4 regions of the Streptomyces sp. NPDC023527 genome follow, and region 1 is predicted to be linked to each of the others. Evidence: riboswitches for the same ligand, from Rfam matches in the RefSeq annotation. Region 1 holds a riboswitch; each other region holds the start of a gene.
What was found. A riboswitch is a leader RNA that binds a small molecule or an ion and turns the genes downstream of it on or off. The one in region 1 is predicted to bind cyclic di-AMP.
Positions count from the first base shown of each region.

Region 2: it holds a riboswitch for cyclic di-AMP, as region 1 does, so the genes downstream of both, ACZ303_RS18165 (C40 family peptidase) here and ACZ303_RS07625 (transglycosylase family protein) in region 1, are expected to answer to the same signal.
Region 3: it holds a riboswitch for cyclic di-AMP, as region 1 does, so the genes downstream of both, ACZ303_RS22650 (M23 family metallopeptidase) here and ACZ303_RS07625 (transglycosylase family protein) in region 1, are expected to answer to the same signal.
Region 4: it holds a riboswitch for cyclic di-AMP, as region 1 does, so the genes downstream of both, ACZ303_RS03455 (M23 family metallopeptidase) here and ACZ303_RS07625 (transglycosylase family protein) in region 1, are expected to answer to the same signal.

Region 1 covers NZ_JBVHJJ010000003.1:139,709-145,293, forward strand. Annotated here, with positions in the region: gene ACZ303_RS07605 (Ppx/GppA phosphatase family protein) at 1-134, opposite strand, end outside; gene ACZ303_RS07610 (DUF501 domain-containing protein) at 131-661, opposite strand; gene ACZ303_RS07615 (FtsB family cell division protein) at 710-1,174, opposite strand; gene eno (phosphopyruvate hydratase) at 1,252-2,532, opposite strand; gene ACZ303_RS07625 (transglycosylase family protein) at 2,819-3,556, opposite strand; cyclic di-AMP (ydaO/yuaA leader) riboswitch at 3,560-3,742, opposite strand; gene ACZ303_RS07630 (transglycosylase family protein) at 4,004-5,005, opposite strand; gene ACZ303_RS07635 (cytochrome P450 family protein) at 5,172-5,585, opposite strand, start outside.
Region 2 covers NZ_JBVHJJ010000008.1:225,177-230,761, forward strand. Annotated here, with positions in the region: gene ACZ303_RS18150 (hypothetical protein) at 1-165, shown strand, start outside; gene ACZ303_RS18155 (hypothetical protein) at 250-798, opposite strand; gene ACZ303_RS18160 (S1 family peptidase) at 1,301-2,374, shown strand; gene ACZ303_RS18165 (C40 family peptidase) at 2,503-2,976, opposite strand; cyclic di-AMP (ydaO/yuaA leader) riboswitch at 2,981-3,142, opposite strand; gene ACZ303_RS18170 (carboxylate-amine ligase) at 3,539-4,621, shown strand; gene ACZ303_RS18175 (MmyB family transcriptional regulator) at 4,939-5,585, shown strand, end outside.
Region 3 covers NZ_JBVHJJ010000011.1:199,401-204,985, forward strand. Annotated here, with positions in the region: gene ACZ303_RS22640 (HPr family phosphocarrier protein) at 1-266, shown strand, start outside; gene ACZ303_RS22645 (GntR family transcriptional regulator) at 405-1,127, opposite strand; gene ACZ303_RS22650 (M23 family metallopeptidase) at 1,320-2,123, opposite strand; cyclic di-AMP (ydaO/yuaA leader) riboswitch at 2,137-2,293, opposite strand; gene ACZ303_RS22655 (M16 family metallopeptidase) at 2,489-3,856, opposite strand; gene ACZ303_RS22660 (M16 family metallopeptidase) at 3,874-5,241, opposite strand; gene ACZ303_RS22665 (DNA gyrase/topoisomerase IV subunit A) at 5,464-5,585, shown strand, end outside.
Region 4 covers NZ_JBVHJJ010000001.1:739,369-744,953, reverse strand. Annotated here, with positions in the region: gene ACZ303_RS03465 (aldo/keto reductase) at 1-396, opposite strand, end outside; gene ACZ303_RS03460 (MFS transporter) at 457-1,926, opposite strand; gene ACZ303_RS03455 (M23 family metallopeptidase) at 1,987-3,249, opposite strand; cyclic di-AMP (ydaO/yuaA leader) riboswitch at 3,261-3,404, opposite strand; gene ACZ303_RS03450 (PP2C family protein-serine/threonine phosphatase) at 3,578-4,945, opposite strand; gene ACZ303_RS03445 (DEAD/DEAH box helicase) at 5,232-5,585, opposite strand, start outside.

The sequences.
Region 1 (5,585 bases):
TCCACGCCCTGGCCCAGCCGGACGATCCGCATCCGCCGGTCGAGCTCGGTCAGCTCGCCGGTCGCCGGGTCCAGATCGGCGACCAGGAGCCGGATGGAGTTCGTACCGCAGTCGACCGCCGCGACACGCGTCACTTCTCGTCACCTCCGCAGGGGTTCACGCACGGGCCCTTCGCCCACCACTCGGGCAGCATCGCGATGGCCTCGTCGCCCAGCGGGTTGACGCCCGGGCCGGCGGCCAGCGAGTGACCGACCAGGACATGCAGGCACTTCACGCGGTCCGGCATGCCGCCGGCGCTCGGGAAGCCCTCCAGCACCTCGATGGCGTCACGGCGCGTGATGTAGTCCTCGTGCGCGGCGCGGTAGGCGGCGGCAAGCTCGGGGTCCGTCGCCAGCCGGGCGCTCATCTCCTTCATGACGCCGTCCGCCTCCAGCGTGCCGATCGCGGAGGCCGCGCGCGGGCAGGTGAGGTAGTACAGCGTCGGGAACGGCGTGCCGTCCTCCAGCCGCGGCTGGGTCTCGACGACGTCGGGGTTGCCGCAGGGGCAGCGGTGGGCGATGGCGCGCAGGCCGCGCGGCGGCCGGCCGAGCTGCTCCTTGAACGCCGCGATGTCCGCGTCGGTGGGCTCGGTGGGCTCGGTCTTCGGAGGAGGGGTGTCCATGTGCTCGCTCGTGCTCGGTCTTCTCGGAATCGGGGTTCGGTGGGCGGCTCAGGAGGCGTCCGCGGTGTCCACGCCGTCCCAGAGGTTGCTGTACCAGGGGCGGTCCGCGGTGCCCTGGTCCCTGGGCCGCTGGGCGGAGGCGCTGCCGTCGACCACGCTGTAGCCGGTCTCGCCCGGGCGTACGTAGTGCAGGTGCTCGCGCGCCTGTTGCTCGACGTACGCCGGGTCCTCCAGGCGCGCCTTGCGGTCCAGCAGCAGCTGGACCTCCTCGCGCGCCCGCTCGGTCTGGTGCCGTTGGTCGGCGATGTCCGAGCGCTGGGTGACCCACTGGCGCATGGGGTAGGCGAGCGCGACGACCAGCGAGCAGACGACGAGCGCGAGGAGGGCCGCGCGGCCGGTGAGCCGGGAGCGGCGGGGCGGCTTGGCGCGGTAGACCCGGGCCGTGGGGCCCTGGATGAGCGCCGAACCGAGCGCCTTGAGCCTGACAGCGGTGGAGAACCGGTCAGCCGCCACATCGCCTCCCCGTTACGAACGTACGTCCCCGGCCACGGTACGGGACCGTGGCCGGGGACGTAGTGAGGCTAAGCCCTTCAGCCCTTGAAGCGCGGGAAAGCGCTCCGGCCGGCGTACACCGCGGCGTCGTCGAGGATCTCCTCGATGCGCAGCAGCTGGTTGTACTTGGCGACGCGCTCGGAGCGGGCCGGGGCGCCGGTCTTGATCTGACCGCAGTTGGTGGCGACGGCCAGGTCGGCGATGGTGACGTCCTCGGTCTCGCCGGAGCGGTGGGACATCATGCACTTGAAGCCGTTGCGCTGGGCCAGCTCGACGGCGTCGAGGGTCTCGGTCAGCGAGCCGATCTGGTTGACCTTGACCAGCAGGGCGTTGGCGGCGCCCTCCTCGATGCCGCGGCCGAGGCGCTCGGGGTTGGTGACGAACAGGTCGTCACCGACGATCTGCACCTGGTCGCCGAGGCGGTCGGTGAGGGTCTTCCAGCCGTCCCAGTCGTCCTCGAACAGCGGGTCCTCGATGGAGACCAGCGGGTACGCGGCGACGAGCTCCGCGTAGTAGTCGGTCATCTCGGAGGCCGAGCGGGTCTTGCCCTCGAAGTTGTACGAGCCGTCCTTGTAGAACTCGGAGGCGGCGACGTCCAGCGCGAGCGCGATGTCCTGGCCGGGGGTGTAGCCGGCCTGCTTGATGGCCTCGAGGATGAGGTCGAGGGCCTCGCGGTTGGAGCCGAGGTTCGGGGCGAAGCCGCCCTCGTCGCCCAGGCCGGTGGAGAGGCCCTTGTCCTTCAGGACGGCCTTCAGCGTGTGGTAGACCTCGGCGCCCCAGCGCAGGGCCTCGGAGAAGGACTCCGCGCCGATCGGCGCGATCATGAACTCCTGGATGTCCACGTTGGAGTCGGCGTGCGACCCACCGTTGAGGATGTTCATCATCGGAACGGGCAGCAGGTGCGCGTTCGGGCCGCCCAGGTAGCGGAACAGCGGGAGGTCGCTGGCCTCGGACGCGGCGTGCGCGACGGCGAGGGAGACGCCGAGGATGGCGTTGGCGCCGAGCGAGCCCTTGTTGTCGGTGGCGTCCAGGTCGAACATGGCCTGGTCGATCAGGCGCTGCTCGGTGGCGTCGTAGCCGACGAGCTCCGGGCCGATCTGCTCGATGACGGCGAGGACGGCCTTCTCGACGCCCTTGCCGAGGTAACGGTTCTTGTCACCGTCACGGAGCTCGATGGCCTCGAAGGCACCGGTCGAGGCGCCGGACGGCACGGCGGCACGGCCCGTGGAGCCGTCGTCGAGGCCGACCTCGACCTCGACCGTGGGGTTGCCTCGCGAGTCGAGGATCTCGCGAGCTACGACGACGTCGATGGACGGCACGAGGGTCTCCTTCATGTGTGTCTGGAGTTCTGCACCCCGAGCCTAACGGGCCCCGGAGGGTCCCCCTGCCGTCGGATCGCCTTCTCGGGCCCGGAAAGCGGAAAGAACAACACAAACGCCGAGATCACGGGACGAATGGCCGGGGTGTTCGCCGAGCGGTGAACCGGAGCGGGAACCCTCGGGAAACGGCGGAGCCCCGCTCCGGCGCACGCCCGGGGGGCGCGTCGGAGCGGGGCGGTCCGCTGCGGGTGGAACGGGGGCGCGGCGCGGGGGCCGGCCCGCCGGGTCAGCCGAGGTGCAGCTGCTGGCCCGGGAAGATCAGGTCGGCGTTCTCGACGACGTCCTTGTTCAGGTCGTAGAGCTTCTCCCAGCCGCCCTTGACCTTCTTGGCCTCGGCGATCTTGCCGAGGGTGTCGCCTTCCTTGACCTGGTACTCGCCGTCGCCCTTCTTGAAGGACTTCGGGGCGGCGTGCTTCGGGGCGCTCTGCTTCGGAGCCGGGGCCTCGTCCTCTTCGACGGCCTGCGGCGCGGCGTGCTTGGGCGCGGCCTTCTTCGGCGGCGTCTGGCGCTCGCTGCGGTCGGCGTGCGACTTCGTGGAGGTGGTGGAGCGGTCGGCCTTGGCCGAACCGGAACCGGTGTCGACGTTCGCCTTCGCACCACCGGCGGCCAGACCGGTGCCGGGGGCGCAGCCCCAGGCACCCGGGCCCTGCATGGCGAGCAGCTTCTCGGCGACGGCGATCTGCTGGCTCTTGGAGGCCTGGTGCGGGTACGCGGCGTACTTGCCGCCACCCGCGGCGTCCCAGGAGCTCTTGGAGAACTGCAGGCCGCCGTAGTAGCCGTTACCGGTGTTGATGGACCAGTTGCTGGTCGACTCGCACTGGGCGACCTTGTCCCAGGTGTCGACGGAGGCGGCGTTCGCGGACGAGGCGATCATCAGCGGGGCCGCGACCGCGGCGCCGGTGACACCGGCGAGCGTGACGATGCGGACGGCCTTGGACGGACGACGGTGCTTGCCCTTGGACATGAGTCGTTTCCTCACCGACGCCTACGAGGTGAGCTGTCGGGTTCGGGCTAGTGAGTTCGCCCGGCCGGCTGTGCGAGCACATCCGGCTTCACCCCAAGCCGTTCCGGCCCCCGCCGGTCGCTGACCGACGGACCGTTCCGGCGCCTACCTTGGTTCCCCCGCTCCTGCCTACGGCGCTTAACGCGACGACTCCGCCGGCCGCCGGCAGGATTCGGCGTGGCGGCCGTGGTGCTCGCGGTGGCGAGCGGTCACGACGGTAAACACAGTCGGGCTGAGGGTTCAAACCCCTCTTTCCAGCCACAGTTGACCCAAGTTACCCCCGGAAACATGACATTTGCGCAGGTGGGAGCAGGTGGCTGAAGTTCGGGAGGATGCCCTTCCGTCAAAAGGCAGGGAGACCCATGTCTCACTTTCGACTGGAACGGACATTCCCCCCGAACTATCGCACTATTTACCTATCTCAAGGCGCTGACCAGGAAGGATCAGATCCGGATCGGATCCGACCACCTTCTCGTTGCCCTCGTACAGCGAATGCCAACCACCCTTGACGGAGTGCTCCTCGGCGATGGCTGACAAGTTGTCACCCGGACGCACGGTGTAGTCGCCGGCCTTCGGCTGCTCCGTACGGGCGTCGCCGCGGGACGGGCGCCCGTCGTCCGAACGCGGCGGTTCCGCGCGGTGCTTGCCCGTGCCGTCCGAGCCGTCCGCATCGTCCGAGCCGTCCATGGCGGAGCTGCCAGGGAGGTGCGAGGGGGGCGGAAGGGGCAGCGGGGGCATGCTCGACGGGGAGTTGGAGGGCGACGGCGTGGACGAGTCGCCGGGAGCCGGGATTTCGGTGGGGTCGTTCGTGGGATCACCCGTGGGGTCGCCCGTGGGCGTGGCGCCGGGGTCCTTGCGGTGCTTGCCGCCCTCCGGCTGACCGCTCGTCGGGGCGGAGGGCTCGGGCTTCGGCGAGGTGGGCGCGGAGGGGGTGTGCTCCGGCGTGCGCGAGGCGGGCGCCTCCTTGGCCGGCGCCTCCTTCGTGGGCTCGTCCTTCGCCGGCTCGTCCTTCGCGGGCTCCTCGGCCGGCTCCTCCGCGGGCTCCGGGGACTTCGCGCTTCCGGGGTTGACCTCGGGGGCCTTGCTGTCCTTGGCCAGGCCGGCCGACGTACCGCAGTTCTGCCAGGTATCCGCGCCGCCGCTCTGGAGGATCTTCTCCGAGACGGCGATCTGCTGCGAGCGGCTCGCCAGGTCGGGGCGCGGGGCGTACACCCGGCCGCCGTACTGCTCCCACAGCTCCTGCGTGAGCTGGAGTCCGCCGTACGAGCCGTTGCCCGCGTTGGCGCTCCACATCCCACCGCTCTCGCACTGGGCGACGCGGTCCCACGTCGGGGCGTCGGCCGCGTTCGCACCGGTGGCCGCGAGCAGCGGCATGGCGAGCGCGGAGCCCGTCACGCCGGCCGCGACCACGATGGCGGGTACCTGGCGGGGTCTGCGATGTCGACCGTTCCCGGAGCGCATGCGATGGCCTCTCGTGTGGCTGGGCGGATGTGGTCGTCGAACATAGCGACGGGCCCCGTGAGTCACAAGCAGATGTAGCGCAGGTCACGTGCAGGTCACGTGATATGAGGCGGGGTCATCTGGTAGGTACATCGAACTCGACGGGCAGCGTGCGCAGTCCACGCATGATGAGCCCGCCGCGCCAGCGCAGGTCGTCCGGATCGGCCGCCAGACGCAGGTCGGGAAGGCGGCGCAGCAGGGTCGCGAGGGCGGCCTGGCCCTCCAGCCGGGCGAGCGGGGCGCCCAGGCAGTAGTGGATGCCGTGCCCGTAGCCGAGGTGCTGGTTGTCGCGGCGGGCGAGGTCCAGGGTGTCGGGCTCGGCGAACCGCTCCGGGTCGCGGTCGGCGGCGGCCAGGACGACGAGGACGGGGTCGCCCTCGGTGATGCGCCGCCCGCCGATCGTCAGGTCCTGGGTGGCGAACCGCCAGGTGGCGAGCTCCACCGGTCCGTCGTAGCGCAGCAGCTCCTCGACGCCGGTCGCCAGCAGGCT
Region 2 (5,585 bases), on a different contig from region 1:
AGACGCATCCGCTCGCGCACCCACATCCCTGTCCTGGCCGCCGCCGTACTGCTCACCATCGGCATGACGGCAGGAGTGGCACAGCTCCCCGACAGATCGACCGCACACGAACCGGCCCAGGCCGCCGCGCCGTTGGACGGCACCGGGCTCCGGGCCTCGTCGTGATCGCCCCGCCGTATGAGACCGCCGGCGGGAGGTGAGTCGCCCGGTCGGGCAGGGACCCGGCGCACGCGGCCCCGCGCCCGGTCCTCAGCCGCCCGGCCGGCAGCGACGGCGGTAGTAGGAGTAGGTCAGAGCCAGGACCAAAGGGCCCCACAGGACGAACAGGCCGCTGACCGTGACGGCCAGCATCTGCCACCACACGCTGCCGTACGCACCGTCGGAGAAGCCTGCGAGGTGGAACGTACAGAGGAACCAGTCGACCAGCAGACCGGTGAAGAAGAGACCGCCGAGCGTGCCGGGCACGATCACCGCGAAGGGCGGGACGCGCCTGCCACGGAGCACCGGCACCCAGCGGGGCACGATCTCGCCCCACTCGCGCACCAGGACGAGGCAGAGCAGCGCGAAGGTCTCGGACAGCAGACTGAGTCCGGCGACGTAGGACACATTGGCCCACCGTCCCCACGTCATGTGCGGACCGTCGATGCCCATCATGAAGTCGAACCCGATGGGCAGTCGCCACAGACATACAGGGAGGGCCAGCAGGGGCATGAGGCGGACCGCACGCACCGCCCAAGGCGGCACAGGCCGCTCGGTCCCTGTCGCCACCGTCGTCGCACTCATCTCGCTGATCGCCATGTGATCACTCTTGCGGGTCCCCGGCTCCCGAGGATCACGCGCGGGGACGAGCCACCTCCCCCGCGCGGTGGAGACCCGGCTCACCCGGCCGTCGCGGTGACGAGCACGTCTTGCGCACCCCTCCCCCGCAGCTGTGAAGGTGTGGCGGAGGAAGGGCCGTTCGGAGGTGAAGTGAGCGGTATCCGGACAGCCGCGGCCCTTCCTGTCCGCTCACCGCTCAACGGGGCGTCCTCGCCGGACGCGCCCGTTGACGAGGGCGACCATCGGAGCGCCCGCGGACACGGAACCCGGGCGGCCGGTCCGCATCCACGACCGAATGTCGCTCTTGAACACCGTCCGAACCCGTCGCGACACTGAGCGGTGATTGACATGGACGCGACCGACTCATCGGCGTCCCTCTCGCGCCCGTGCCCCCACCTCATCACACGGACGTCCACATCTCGCGTACGCCCTCCACGCCCGGACATGATGTCACCGGGCACTCCCCCACAGGAGGTCACGAGTGATCCACTCACGCATTCCCGCACGCCTTACGGTCCTGACCGGTACGGCTGCCGCGCTCCTGGCGACGGCGGCGCTCACGCTGCCGAGCGCCCACGCGGCGCCCGTGCCCGCCCCGCACCCGCTCTCCGCCACCCAGGCGGCCGAGCTCGGGCAGCGACTCACCGCGGATCTCGGCGCGGACGTCACAGCCGGCTCGTACTACGACGCCGCGGCGCGCAAGCTCGTCGTCGGCGTCCTCGGCGAGGCGGCCGCCGCGAAGGTACGGGCCGCGGGTGCCGAGGCCAGGACGGTCGCGCACTCGGCGGCCGAGCTCGCCTCGGCGCGCGACACCCTGAAGGAGAAGGCCTCCATCCCCGGGACCACCTGGGCGGTCGACCCGAAGAGCGACAAGGTCGTCGTCACCGCGGACAGCACGGTCGAGGGGGCCGGGCTGACGCGACTGGAGAAGGTCGTCGCGGGCCTGGGCGACAAGGCCACGCTCAAGAGGACGGCCGGTAAGCTCCGTCCGCTCATCGCCGGCGGCGACGCCATCTGGGGCAGCCGGGTGCGCTGCTCGCTCGGCTTCAACGTCACCAAGGACGGCAAGCCGTACTTCCTGACCGCCGGGCACTGCGGCAACGCGTCGCCGGACTGGTCCGCCTCCCAGGGCGGCGCGAAGATCGGCTCGACCGAGAGCTCCACCTTCCCCGGTCACGACTACGCGATCGTGCGCTACACCGCCGAGGTCGAGCACCCCAGCGCGGTGGACCTCTATGGCGGCACCCAGAACATCGCCCGGGCGGCCGAGGCGACCGTCGGCGAACGGGTGCGGCGCAGCGGCAGCACCACGCAGGTCCACGACGGCGTGGTCACCGCTCTCGACGTCACCGTCAATTACCAGGAGGGTGCCGTCGAGGGCATGATCGGCACCACGGTCTGCGCCGAGCCGGGCGACAGCGGCGGAGCGCTCTTCGACGGCGACGCCGCCCTCGGTCTCACCTCCGGTGGCAGCGGCAACTGCTCGTCCGGCGGTGAAACGTTCTTCCAGCCGGTACCGGCCGCCCTCCAGGCGCTCCAGGCCCAACTTCCCTGACACGCGGACAGCCTGGCCTCCCTGACGCGCGCCGACACCAGCACACGGCCCCCGCCGCCCGTCTCCGGGCAGCGGGGGCCGTGTCCGCGCGTACGGGCCTCGTGGTGCGGGGCCCGGGGCGCCGGGCGTCAGTTGACGCGCCCGTACCAGACGCCGCTCGTCCAGATCTTCTCCAGCCGGACGGACGCGCCGGGCTTGGGCGAGTGCCAGATCTTGTTGTCGCCGGCGTAGATGCCCACGTGGTAGACGTTGCTGCCGGAGTGGAAGAAGACGAGGTCTCCGGCCTGGCGGGAGCCGGCGGACAGGTGCCGGGTCTTGTTGTACTGCTGGGCCGCGGTGCGCGGCAGCGTCTTGCCGACCTTCTTGAAGGAGTAGAGCGTCAGGCCCGAGCAGTCGAACCGGTTGGGGCCCGCGGCGCCGTACTGGTAGGGCGAGCCCTTCTTGGAGGCCGCGACCTTCAGGGCGGCCTGGCCCGCGGTGGCCGCCTGCGCGTCACCGGACAGGCCGGGCAGCAGCATCGAGGCGGTCACGGTGGCGGCGGTGAGAACCGACGCGGCTCCGGCCCGGGAAACGAGCGCGGGTATGCGAGGGAACGCAGACATGACAAAACCCTTCGTCATCCGCCTGCGAAAGATGACCTGTCGGGTTCGGGCTGTCGAAGTTGCCCGGCCATGGATATGGCTTCACCCCAAGGACCACCGCGATCGTGGTCCGTCGTGCTTGGGTCTCCCGCTCCTGCCGATCCATTCGAATCTGCTCCGCACCCGTGCGGCGGCAGGACTCGGCGTCCGCCCGGGTCGCCCGCCTCGGTGACGGGATCTTGTGTTCGATCCAAGATCCTGCATCACGAAGTGCCGGAATCAGGCGTTCAGATGCCCTTCTGTGAACTTCTTCACTTCACGGCCATTCCCGGAACCGGGGTGCGCATTCACACCGCACGGATCGACTGAATCCTTTATTCGCAGCGGAGTTGGGAGATCTCCGCAGGCCGTCGCGCGGAGATCCTCGTAAGTCCTTCGAGAGATCTTCATGGCGACTGAAATCGAGTCACATGGCTTCACGGAAGACGGGTACGCGCAGGGGTGCGCGGCGTCTTTGCGTCAGAAACGGGCGGCGGGCGCGTCGGCGCGGTTCGCCGGAACGGCGTGGGGGTAGCCCTACGGCATGCTCACCCTAGGGATCGAGGAGGAGTATCTTCTGCTCGACCCGGCCACCGCCCTGCCCGTACCGATGGCAGAGCAGGTCTGTGCGGCGCTGGACCTGGAGCCGGTCGTATGCGAGCGGGAGATACAGGCGGAGCTGTTGCAGGCCCAGGTGGAAGTCGCCACCCCGGTCTGTGCGGACCTGGCCGAAGCGAGCAGGCACCTGCTGCGGCTGCGCCACGCGGTGAGCTCCGCCGCCAAGCGGACCGGTTGCCGGATCGCCGCGAGCGGGACGTCACCGCGCGCGGGCCTGGTGCCCGTCCCCGTGACGCGCAGCCCGCGCTATCTGGCCATGCACAGCAAGGCCCCGCAGCTGGTCGACGAGCAGTTGGTCAACGGGATGCATGTGCATATCGCCATCCCCGACCGCGAAATGGGCGTCGGCGTCCTGAACCGGGTCCGGCCGTGGCTGCCCGTCCTGGTCGCCATGGCGGCGAATTCCCCCATGTGGCACGGCCAGGACACCGGGTTCGCCAGCTGGCGCACCGTGGTCTACAGCCGCTGGCCCGTCTGCGGACCGCCCCCGCACTTCGCCGGCCTGGCCGACTACGAGGAGCGGATCGAGGCGCTGTTCGTCGCCGGGGCGATCACCGACCGGGGGCAGCTGTACTGGCAGGCCCGGCTGTCCGACCGGTATCCCACCATCGAGGTCCGGTGTCTGGACGTACAGCTGCGGGTCGACGACGCCGTCATGCTGGCCGGGGTCGTCCGGGCGCTGGTGGCGACCGCCATCCGTGAGGAGAAGGCCGGTCCGCTGACCTCGCACTGCAGCCCGGAGCTGCTGAACGCGGCGAACTGGCATGCGGCCCGGCACGGTCTCGACGGGGTGCTAGTGGACCCCGAGGGCAAGCGGCGCGACGCCGACGACGTCGTGTGCACCCTCCTCGGCCACATAGGGCAGGCGTTGGAGGAGGCGGGCGACACCCAGCAGGTGAACGCGCTGGTCCACCGGCTTCTGCGGCGCGGCACCCCGGCGGACCGGCAGCGCCGGGTGCTGGCCAAGGAGGGCCTGCGGGCGCTCACCGACCTCATCACCGAACCGTGAGCCGGCGGTAGGCATCACCTTCGGGCCCCACCAGGGACCCGGGGCTCATAACGCCGCTCTCGGCAGCTGCCTGCGGATGTTCCCCACCCACTGGGCGCCCGGACGGTCGGTCAGTGAACGAATGGTCCCTCTCCTTCGGCAGCCATTCGGCCCACGGTGACGTTGGCCAGGTCAGCGGCACCCCCGTGACTGCTGACCCGTTCCTCGATCATGCAGTAAGGATGCGATCATTTCTGCCGGGAACTTTTCACTGGAAAAAGTTGCCTATGAAATCGGCTTCCTCTGGCGGTGCCGGTCGTGATATTGGGGGAACACCGTTGGACAAGGAAGCGTTGCAGGCTCTGCTCCGTGAACGACGGGCGCACATCGCCCCGGAGGACCACGGGCTGGCCCGCCCCTCGCGCCAGGGCCGGCGGGCGCCGGGTCTGAGCCAGAGCCAGATCGACCAGCTGTTGCACCGCACCCACGGCACCTACAACCGGCTGGAGACGGGCTCGTACCCCAATCCGCCGGAGGACCTGCTGCGGGACGTCGCGCGGCTGCTGGCCTTCACCGAGCACGAGTGGACGTCGCTGTGGCTCTACGCCGTGCACCGCGACCCCCCGTACCCGCTGCACCAGCGGTCGGGGACGGAGATACCCCGGGCGTGGCAGGACGTCGTCGACGGGCTGTCCCACATGGCCTATCTCAACGACCAGTCCTGGCGCGTGATCGCGCACAACGACGCGTTCGCGGAGATGTTCCCGCGCGGCGAGGTGCCGGAGAACACCATGCGGTGGATGACGCTCCACCCCGAGGCCCGCACGGTGCTCACGAGCTGGCGCGAGCACTGGGTGCCGATGATCCTCCCTCAGATGCGGGCCGCGGTGGCCGCGCTGCCGCACGACGAGACCCTCGCCGAACTGGAGGCGGACATCCTCGCCGACCCGGTGGTCGGACCGCTGTACGAGGCGGGCGGGCGCGC
Region 3 (5,585 bases), on a different contig from region 1:
TCAACGTCGGCTGGGCCGAGGGCCTGCACGCTCGTCCCGCGTCGATCTTCGTCCGTGCGGCGACCGCCGCCGGCGTCCCCATGACGATCGCCAAGGCCGACGGCAACCCCGTGAACGCCGCTTCCATGCTGGCCGTGCTGGGCCTGGGCGCCCAGGGTGGCGAGGAGATCGTGCTCGCCACCGACGCCGAGGGCGCCGAGGCCGCTCTGGACCGCCTGGCGAAGCTGGTCGCCGAGGGTCTTGAGGAGCTTCCGGAGACCGTCTGATTCACCGGAATCGCACGCGGCGGGGCCGCGGCGGCCGATTGAGGCCGCCGCGGCCCCGTCGATCTGTTTGCGGACCGGTTTCCGGCGCGCGCCGGGAGAATTCCCGGAAGTGCGCCGACCCGGAATAGCAGCCGATTGTTAAGTGCGTGCGATCGCCGTGTTTACGGCTTGTTTCGGATTCCGCACCCGGTCCGTGCGGGGAGCGGGCCGCCGCAGCCGGTATTCGCCGGGCGCGCGGTCGGCGCGGGCCGCGGCGACGGCTCGCGCCCGCTCCGCGTCCCCGCGCGCGACGGCGTCGACGAGCGCCGCGCACGCCTCCCACGCCGCCACGGGCCGCGCGGGCGGCTCCGGCACGTACACCCAGGCGATCTTGAGCCGGAGCTGGGTGAGGAGCGCCGCGAGGCTGGGGCTGCCGGACGCCTGGGCGAGGGTCTCGTCGAACCAGTCGTCCAGGGGGCGCAGTTCACTGGTCCGCCCGCCCCGGGCGCGCTCCTGGCCGAGCCTGACCAGCCCGCGCAACACCTTCAGATGCGCCTCGGTGCGGCGCTGCGCGGCGCGCGCCGCCCCCAGCGGCTCCAGCAGGGCCCGGACGTCCAGCAGATCGGCCGCCTCCTGCTCGGTGGGCTCGGCGACGCAGGCGCCCGCGTGGCGGCGCGTGGTCACGAACCCCTCGGAGGCGAGGGTGCGCAGCGCCTCGCGCACGGGCACGCGGGAGACGCCGTAGCGCCGGGCGAGGACTTCCTCGGTGAGCCTGCTGCCGGGCGGGAAGGTGCCGGAGACGATGTCGTCACGGATCGCCGTGCACACGGCGTGCGTGGAAATGCGGCCGCCGTCCCGCAGTGTTTTGCCATCGCCGTTCACGTACGGCCCCGCATGGCTGAACCTCCGCATTGACCCCCGCTGAACGCGGCTTAATTGACGCCTGCTCAGCGACTCTATTGCAGTCGTCCGCAAATTCCGATGGGGCCGGGGATTCCGTGGATATGTTTTGGCCAACACGAAGGCCCCGGCCAGGGCCGGGGCCTTCGGGAGGCGGTTCCTCGGGGCGTCGGGTCAGATGCCGACGCCGTGCGAGCGGAGGTACTCCACCGGGTCGATGTCGGAGCCGTACGAGGGGCCGGTACGGGCCTCGAAGTGCAGGTGCGGGCCGGTGACGTTGCCGGTGGCGCCGGAGATGCCGATCTCCTGGCCGGGCGTGACAGTCTGGCCGGCGGAGACGCCGATGGACGACAGGTGGCCGTACTGCGTGTAGGTGCCGTCGTTGTGCCGGATGACGACGTTGTTGCCGTACGCGCCGCCCCAGCCGGCCTCGACGACGGTGCCGGCGCCCACGGCGTGGACCGAGGTGCCGGACTCGGCGTGGAAGTCCACACCGGTGTGGCTGCCGGAGGACCACAGGCCGCTGGAGGCCTTGTAGGAGGTGGAGACGTACGAGCCCTCGATCGGCGAGACGTAGGCGTTGAGCTTCTTGCGCTCCTGCTCGCGGGCGACGCGCTCGGCCTCCTTGCGCTCGGCCTCGGCCTTGCGCTCGGCCTCGTCCGCGACCTTCTTGACCTCGGCGGCGTGCTTCTTGGCCTCGGCCTCGGCGTGGAGGCGGACGTTGGTCTCGTCCGCGGAGCTGCGCTGGATCTCGGCCTGCTCACCGACGCGGTGGCCGGTGTCCTCACCGATGACGAGGGCCTGGGTGAGGCCGGTGTCCTCGGTGTGCGGGGCGTCGTCGGTCGCGGCGAGGGCGGGGGCGGCGAAGCCGGCGACGACACCGGTGGCCGTCAGGGTGGCTATGCCCGCGATGTTCGCGCCGGTGCGAACGGCACGGCTCGGACGACGGTGCTTCCCGGTGGCACGAGTGAACGCCATAGGTACGGCTATTCCTTTCCTTCCTTCTCGCCTACCGGGTTAGCTGACGGGTTCGGAGCAGGAAGGTCTCCTACGGTTCCCTCCGGAAAGGGAACCGATTCACCCCAGGGGACATGTGGGTCCCCGGTTCCCCTGGCTCGCGCCGTACGGGGATTCGGCGATGGTTGTCCGGGGCCGCGGATGCGACTCACATCTGACGGACAACCGCCCTGACGCTAGACGCCGCCAGTTTCGAACGGCAAACAGAACTCACGTTTTGTGTCGTACGCCACAGCTCAGACGTGCAACCACTCCACTAAATCGGACATAAAGGAGGCGCGCGGGCCTCACCGACCTCGCGCGCCTCCCTGGCTTCTGACCGGGCGTCAGCCGGTGATCACCGTCACTTCACCGATGCCCAGCGCCCTGACGGGGTCCGCGATCTGCGCGGCGTCACCGACGAGGACCGTCACGAGCCGGTCGACCGGGAAGGCGTTGACCGCGGCGGCCGTGGCCTCCACCGTGCCGGTCTCCGCGAGGCGTTCGTACAGCCGCGCCTGGAAGTCGTCCCGCAGGTGCTGCTCGACCTGGTCGGCGAGCGTCCCCGCGACGGCCGCCGCCGTCTCGTACTTGAGCGGTGCGACGCCGACGAGGTTCTGCACGGCGACGTCGCGCTCGGCGTCGGTCAGGCCCTCGGCCGCGAGGGTGCGCAGGACGGTCCACAGGTCGTCAAGTGCCGGGCCGGTGGAGGCGGTGTCGACCGAGCCGCTGATGGCGAGCATCGCCGCGCCGGTGCCGTCGGGCGCGGAACGCAGCACCTGACCGAAGGCGCGCACGCCGTACGTATAGCCCTTCTCCTCGCGCAGGACGCGGTCCAGGCGGGAGGTGAGGGTGCCGCCGAGGCAGTAGGTGCCGAGCACCTGGGCGGGCCAGACCCGGTCGTGCCGGTCGGCGCCGATGCGGCCGAGGAGCAGCTGGGTCTGGACCGCGCCGGGGCGGTCCACGATCACCACACGGCCGGTGTCGTCCGCCGTGATGGGCGGTACGGGCCGGGGCTCGGCGGTGGAACCGGTCCAGGCGCCGAGGGTGTCGGCCAGGGCCTCGTCGAGGTCGAGGCCGGTGAAGTCGCCGACGACCACGGCGGTCGTGGTGGCGGGCCGTACATGGGCCTCGTAGAAGGCCCGTACGGAGGCCGCGTCGACGCGCTCGACGCTCTCCTCGGTGCCCTGGCGGGGGCGGGACATCCGCGAGTCGGCCGGGAAGAGCTCCGCCGAGAGGGCCATGGCCGCCCGGCGGGAGGGGTTGGCCAGCTCGTGCGGGATCTCGTCCAGGCGGTTGCGCACCAGCCGCTCGACCTCGCCGTCGGGGAAGGCGGGGGCACGCAGGGCGTCGGCGAGCAGGCCGAGGGCCTTGGCGAGCCGGGAGGCCGGGACCTCCAGGGAGACGCGGACGCCGGGGTGGTCGGCGTGTGCGTCGAAGGTGGCGCCGCAGCGCTCCAGCTCGGCGGTGAACTCCTCGGCGGTGTGCTTGTCGGTGCCCTCGGAGAAGGCGCGCGCCATGATCGTGGCGACGCCCTCGAGGCCGGCGGGCTCGGCCTCCAGGGGCGCGGCGAGGTTGACCTCGACGGCGATGATCTGCTGGCCGGGGCGGTGGCAGCGCAGCACGGTCAGGCCGTTGGGCAGCGCGCCGCGCTCGGGGGCGGGGAAGGCCCACGGGGTGGGCTCGCCGGCCTGCGGCTGCGGGTGGAAGCTCATGGTGGCCAGGGCGTCGCTCACTTGGCCGCCTCCTCGTTCTCGGCGTGCTCGGCGTTCTCGGCGTCTTCGGCGGCCTCGGGGGCTTCCGGGCCGGTGGGCTCGTACACCAGCACGGCGCGGTTGCCGGGGTGCAGCCGGGCCTTGGCGACGGTCTGCACCTCCTCCGGGGTGATGTCCAGGGCGCGCTGTACGGCGGTCAGGGCGAGCTGCGGGTCGCCGAAGAGGACGGCGAAGCGGCACAGTTCGTCGGCGCGGCCGCTGACGGTGGCGAGCCGGTCGAGCCACTCGCGCTCCAGCTGGGCCTGGGCGCGCTCCATCTCCTCCGGGGTCGGCCCCTCGGCGGCGAAGCGGGCCAGCTCCTCGTCGACGGCCGTCTCGATGTCGGTCATCTCGGCGCCACCGGACGCCTTGACGTCCAGCCAGCCGAGGGAGGGCGCGCCGGCGAGCCGCAGCAGTCCGAAGCCGGCGGCGACGGCGGTGCGGTCGTGGCGGACGAGGCGGTTGTGCAGCCGGGAGGACTCGCCGCCGCCGAGGACGGTCAGGGCGAGGTCGGCGGCGTCGGCCTCACGGGTGCCGTCGTGGGGCAGGCGGTAGGCGGCCATCAGGGCGCGCGAGGGGACGTCCTCGTGCAGCACCTCGCGCAGTTCCCGCCCCATGACGTCGGGGAGGGCGCCGTCACGCGGCGGCTGCTTGGCGTCGTGCGCCGGGATCGAGCCGAAGTACTTCTCGATCCAGGCGAGGGTCTGCTCGGGGTCGATGTCACCGACGACCGAGAGAACGGCGTTGCCCGGCGCGTAGTACGTGCGGAAGAACTCGCGCGCGTCCTCCAGGGAGGCGGCGTCCAGGTCGGCCATGGAGCCGATCGGCGTGTGGTGGTAGGGGTGGCCGTCGGGGTAGGCCATGGCCGTCAGCTTCTCGAAGGCCGTGCCGTAGGGCACATTGTCGTACCGCTGGCGGCGCTCGTTCTTGACGACGTCCCGCTGGTTCTCCATCGACTCCTCGTCGAGGGCGGTCAGCAGCGAGCCCATCCGGTCGGCCTCGAGCCACAGGGCCAGCTCCAGCTGGTGGGCCGGCATGGTCTCGAAGTAGTTGGTGCGCTCGAAGCTGGTCGTGCCGTTGAGCGAACCGCCGGCGCCCTGCACCAGCTCGAAGTGGCCATTGCCCTTGACCTGGGCCGAGCCCTGGAACATAAGGTGCTCGAAGAGGTGGGCCAGGCCGGTGCGGCCCTTGACCTCGTGGCGCGAGCCGACGTCGTACCAGAGGCAGACGGCGGCGACCGGGGTCAGATGGTCTTCGGAGAGCACCACCCGCAGGCCGTTGGCCAGCCGGTGCTCGGTCGCTGTGAGGCCGCCGGAACCGGCCTGTTGCGTGGCCGTGTGACCCATGGGCATGTACGTCCCTTCGATCGCTTGAAATCTCGCGACGGTGCGCGATGACTCGCGTGATGAACAGTGCTGTCACTGTATGCAAGCGCGCTGACATCTGGCGAAGTTCCCGGACGGAGCGCCCTTACGGACGGGTCGCGGTCGGCGATGTCAGTGGGGCGGTCCACAATGGTCGGCGTCAGATCCCTGCCTCGGCAATCGATCGAAGGAGCCGCAGCCGCGATGGCCCGCCGCAGCACGAAGACCCCGCCGCCGGAGAACTTCGAGGAGCGCATCCTCGACATCGACGTCGTCGACGAGATGCAGGGCTCCTTCCTCGAGTACGCCTACTCGGTCATCTACTC
Region 4 (5,585 bases), on a different contig from region 1:
CGGCACCGACGGGTCGTCGTAGTGCGTGTAGTAGAGGTCGATGTAGTCGGTGCGCAGGCGGCGCAGGGACTCCTCGACGCCCGACTTGATCGTGGTCGCGGAGAGGCCGCGTGCTTCGGGGTAGCCCGCGCCGATCTTGGTGGCCAGGACGATGTCGGCGCGGTTGCCGCGGGCGGCGAACCAGTTGCCGATCACCGTTTCCGATTCGCCGCCCTGGTTTCCGGGGGCCCAGGCGGAATAGACGTCGGCGGTGTCGATGAAATTGCCGCCCGCCGCCGCGTAGGCGTCCAGGACCGCGAAGGACTCCGCCTCGTCCGCCGTCCAGCCGAAGACATTGCCGCCGAGGGCGAGCGGGTGGACGGAGAGGTTGCCGATCTTCTTGTGAGTGTCAGCCATGTGTGGGTGCAACTTCCTTGTGGCAGTTGATATTCCGCCCCCCTTGGCCGATGGGATGCCCTATTGCGGTGCCGGCGCCGGCAAGGGCTCCTTCCGCCGCGTCGACAGCGGTGCCGCGATCGATTCCAGCGAGCGCCGTTCCGCCCGTACCGCCAGGAACGCCGCCACCAGGCCGGCCGCGCACATCAGCGCCGCGCCGATCCGGAACGCCAGCACCGTGTCCCCGACGACGCCGCTGCTCGTCAGGCCGGAGAACAGCAGCGGGCCGCTGATGCCGCCCGCCGCCGTGCCCAGCGCGTAGAAGAAGGCGATGGCCATGGCCCGGGTCTCCATGGGGAAGATCTCCGACACCGTGAGGTACGCGCTGCTCGCGCCCGCCGACGCGAAGAAGAGGACGACGGCCCAGCAGGCGGTGAGGGTATGGGCGGTCAGATGGCCGGCCCCGAAGAGCCAGGCCGTGCCGAAGAGGAGGAGGCCGGACAGCAGATAGGTCGACGAGATCATGATGCGTCGGCCGAGGGTGTCGAAGAGCTTGCCGAGCAGCAGCGGGCCCATGAAGTTGCCCGCCGCGATCACCGCGAAGAAGTAGCCGGTGCGGGAGGTGGACACGTCGAAGAACGTGGTCAGGATGGCGCCGAAGCCGAAAGTGATCGCGTTGTAGAGAAACGCCTGGCCGATGAAGAGCGACAGGCCGAGGATCGCGCGCCGACGGTAGTCGGAGAACACCGTGCGGGCGATTTCGCCGAAGGTGATGGCGTCCCGCTGGTGAATGGTGATCTCGCCCTCGGGCGGCGGGAGTTCGGTGCCCTTCTCCGCCTCGACGCGCCGCTCGATCGACGTCACCAGCTTTTCGGCCTCCTCTCCCCGCCCGTGGATGAACAGCCAGCGGGGACTTTCCGGCACATGGCGGCGTACGACGAGGATGACCAGGCCCAGGACGACGCCCAGCGCGAAGGTCAGCCGCCATCCCACGTCCGGCGGGAAGATGGCCGTGTCCAGCATCGGGATGGACAGCAGCGAACCGCCGACCGCGCCGAGCCAGAAGCTGCCGTTGATGATCAGGTCGACCCGGCCGCGGTAGGTGGCGGGGATCAGTTCGTCGATGGCGGAGTTGATGGCCGCGTACTCGCCTCCGATGCCGAAGCCGGTCAGGAAACGGAACGCGAAGAACCACCAGGAGGAGAAGGAGAGCGCGGTCAGCGCGGTCGCCGCCAGATAGACGGCGAGGGTGACGATGAAGAGCTTCTTACGGCCGAACTTGTCGGTCATCCTGCCGAAGAACAGCGCCCCCGAACACGCCCCCGCCACATACAGCGCCGCCGCCAGGCCCGTGACCTGGCCGGATGTGATGGGCAGGCCGCTGCCCTCCTCGGACAGCCGGCCGGCGATGTTGCCGACGACCGTGACTTCGAGGCCGTCCAGGATCCATACCGTGCCGAGGCCGATCACCACCGTCCAATGCCAGCGTGACCAGGGCAGCCGGTCGAGCCGAGCAGGCACTGAGGTGGTGATCGTCGCGTTCGTCGTCACGCAGGCCGGGTATCCCCTCGCGCGCCGACCATGCGCGACCGAGGGCCGCGCCCGGCGGGTCTACGGGTTCAGGCCCCGCGCCCGCAGCCACGACAGCGGGTCTATCGGCGAGCCGCCACCCGGCCGTACCTCCAGATGGAGATGCGGGCCGGTGACGTTGCCGGTCGCGCCGACCCTGCCGATCACCTCACCGGCGGCGACCTTGCCGGACGTGACCACCATCGACGACAGATGACAGAACCACAGCTCCGTCCCGTCATTCAGCCGCAGCACGACGCGGTAGCCGTAGGCGCCCGCCCACCCGGCCTGGACGACCGTGCCGCCGGTCACCGCCCTGACGGGCGTGCCGGTCGGGGCGGCGAAGTCCTCGCCGGTGTGGTTCGCGGACCACATATTGCCCGCCTGCCCGAAACCGGCGGTCAGGGTGTACGAGCCGACCGGGAGGGTGTACGAGCCCGAGCGCGACCCCGAACCCGCGTGGGAGCGGTCGGTGCCGGCGGACCTGCCGGTGCTGTTGCTCTTGGCCGGAGCCTCTTTCTTCACCGGTTTCTTATCCGGGCTCTTTCGCGCAGGCGCCGCCTCCGCCGCATGCTCGGCCTCGGCCCCTTCCCGAGAGGCGGCCTTCCCCTCCGAAGTCTCCCCCTCCGAAGCCGCCGCCTCCGCTTCGGCGGCCTTCGCCTCGGCGGCCTTCTCCGCCGCCGCCTGCCGCTGCGTCCGCGCCGCCGCCTGCGCCGTGGACTCGCGCGCCTGGTCGTCGGCGGCGCTCTGCTGGTGCTCGGCCTGCTGGAGGATGCGGGCGCGGAGCGCCTCGCCGGCGTTCGCGGTGCCGCGGGCCGCCTCCTCGACGGACAGGCCCGCCTGACTCAGCGGCTGGTCGGCGCCGGGTGCCAGGGGCGGCGCCACAGAAACAGAATCATTCGTACCGGATGTCCCGCCGCCGGTCAGGAACGCGCCCACGCCGGGTATCCGCGACAGGTCCGGCATGGATATCGGCGTCGCCGGACGACTCTGGGCGCTCGCCATTCCGCCGGCGCCCACCGCCGCCATGACGCCGACGCCGAGCACCGCGCCGCTACGGGCCATCGTGCCGCCACGCTGTTTGACGACCCGGTGCCGACCACGGGCCGGGGTGCCGGGCTGGGGCTCGTATGCCGGTTCCGCCGGTTCCGGTTCATGAACCGGTGCGTATGTCGACTCGTATGTCGGCTCGTACGTCAGCCCGGACTCCGGCCCGGATATCGGCCCGGATATCGGCTCGTACCCCGACGGCACACGCGGCCCGTACAGACCGTCACCGCCGGCAGGCTCGTTGGTGGACGCCACGAAGGCGCACTCCTTTCCTTCCTTCTCGCCTACCGGGTTAGCTGACGGGTTCGGAGCAGGAAGGTCTCCTACGAGCCGGAGTGCGGCCCGATTCACCCCAGGGTGGTGGTTCCCCGGTTCCCAGATGCTGCTGGTGGATCAGGTGCTGCTGTGCCCGAGGGATTCGGCGAAGGCGCACGGTGCCGCCACTTGCGGCGGGTGTGACGACCGTACGCCGTTATCGAACGTTAATAGACCTGACGGCCGGAATCCAAGCCGAAAGCGTGAACTGGCGGGCCTTGGCCCGACTTTGCCACTTCGCAGCGCCATTCCTCGGAAAGCGTTCGGATCACGACCGGCTACGGACGGTATCGGCCGCCTTCTGCGCGGCGGCCGTCGTCACCCCGGCCGTCTCCGTCACGGCGTGGTGGTGGCGCCCGTCACCGCGACGGAGTGCCAAGAGGGCCATGTCGTCGGCGTTCTGACCGCCCGAATGGCGGGAGACGTCCACGACGAGGACGTCCAACAGGGCCTCGGGGCTCCTGAACGGTCGGCCCGCGAGGCGCCTGCGCGGGTCGTAGAAGACGCCGTTCCCGTCCCTGGCCTCGGTCATCCCGTCGGTGAACAGCAGCAATGTGGCCCCCGTGGGGAACGCCCACTCCTCCGCCCGGTCCGGCCACGCCCCCAACTCCCCCATCCCCAGCGGCAGCGCGGGCACGCTGGGCTCCGCCTCGCCGACGCGGCCGTCCGGGTAGAGCAGAAGGGGCGGCGGATGGCCGCGGTTGAGCAGGCGCAGCACGGGGACGTCGGCGGGCATCTCCGCCAGGACGGCGGTGGTGAAGCCCTCGAACTGATCCAGGTTCGCGCGCCGGGTGCCCTCTCTCTGCAACGCGCGCTCCAGCCGCGCCGCGACCCCCTCCAGGGTGCTCTCCTGCTCGGCCGCCTCGCGGAAGGCGCCGATCACCACCGCGACCGCCTCCACCGCCTCCAGCCCCTTGCCACGCACGTCGCCGACGATGACGCGTACGCCGTACGGGGTGTCCTGGACGGCGTACAGATCGCCGCCGATACGGGCGTCGGCCTGGGCCGCGACATAGCGCGCCGCCACCCGCAGCGCACCGATGCGGGCCGGGGGTACGGGCAGTACGGCGCGCTGCGCCGTCTCCGCGATGCCCCGGGCCGAGGCGAGCTGCCGATGTCGGCGGCGGGCGATGCGGTTGATGCCGAGGGCGAGGAGGGAGACGACCGCGATGGTGAGGACCTCGGTCACCGACCGCGCGGAGTCGTCCGCCCGCTCGTAGAGCTCCAGCCCGATCGCGGCGGCCACGGCGGCGAGGGCGGTGGCGGCGGTGGCGCGCAGGGAGTAGAGGGACGCCGCCACGAGAGGGGCGGCCGAGAGGAAGGGGGCGCAGGTGTAGGAGGGCGGGGTGCAGAGGTCGAAGACGACACCGCCGCCGATCAGGACGGCCGGGAGCCGGTGTGCGGCACGGCCCGCCGCGCGGGCTCCCCGCGACCGCGAGTGACCGTTGCGCTCGGTGGGCCGGGCGCCCGGTGGGCGGCCGGCGGGTTCGGAGCGGCGCCGGGGACGGTCGGGGCGAGGACGCCCGGGATGCCCGGCACTCCCGGCACTCCCGGAACGATCGCGTCCGGGGCGCTCGGAGCAGCGTACGGGCGTGCTGCGCGCGGTTTCCCGCCCTGGCCCGTCTCGCTTCCCCACCGTGCTCTCTCCTGACCGGCCGACCCGCACATCACCCCTCCCACCCTTACGGGTGCCGCCCGCCGAGTCGAACGCTGATGCGCCATCCGGGGTGCAATTCGTACGGGGTTCAGGGGTGCGTGGGGGGCGTGCGGCCGGACAGGGGGCGCACAAGGGGGCTCAGCGCCCGGCAGATCCGATCGGCGCCCAGCTGATCCGATCAGCGTCCACCGGGTCCGATCACCGGGTCCGATCGGCGCCGGCGCACATCGCCGGGTGCGCAAGGGCGCGCACCCGGCACCGTGCGTCAGGCCGTGGAGGAGCGGCGGCCGCCGCCGGTACCGCCACCGCTGCGGCGCGGCCGGCCCACGGCGTTGCCGGGGCGGGGGCCACCGGAACGGCGCGAGCGCTCGCCGCCGCCGTTGCCGGCACCGAAGCCGCGGAAGCCACCGCCGCCGTTGCCACCGGAGGAACCGGAACCGCCGGTCTCCGTGCGGGTGCGGGTGCGGCCGCCCCGGCTGCCGCGCGAGCCGCCGGAGCCGCCCGTCGCGCCGGACCCGGAACCACCGCGCGAGCGCGACGACTTACCGGCGCCCTGCGGCTGGGGCTGTACCGGCGGCGTGATGACCACCGCGACACCACTGGGCTCACGCGCACCGGT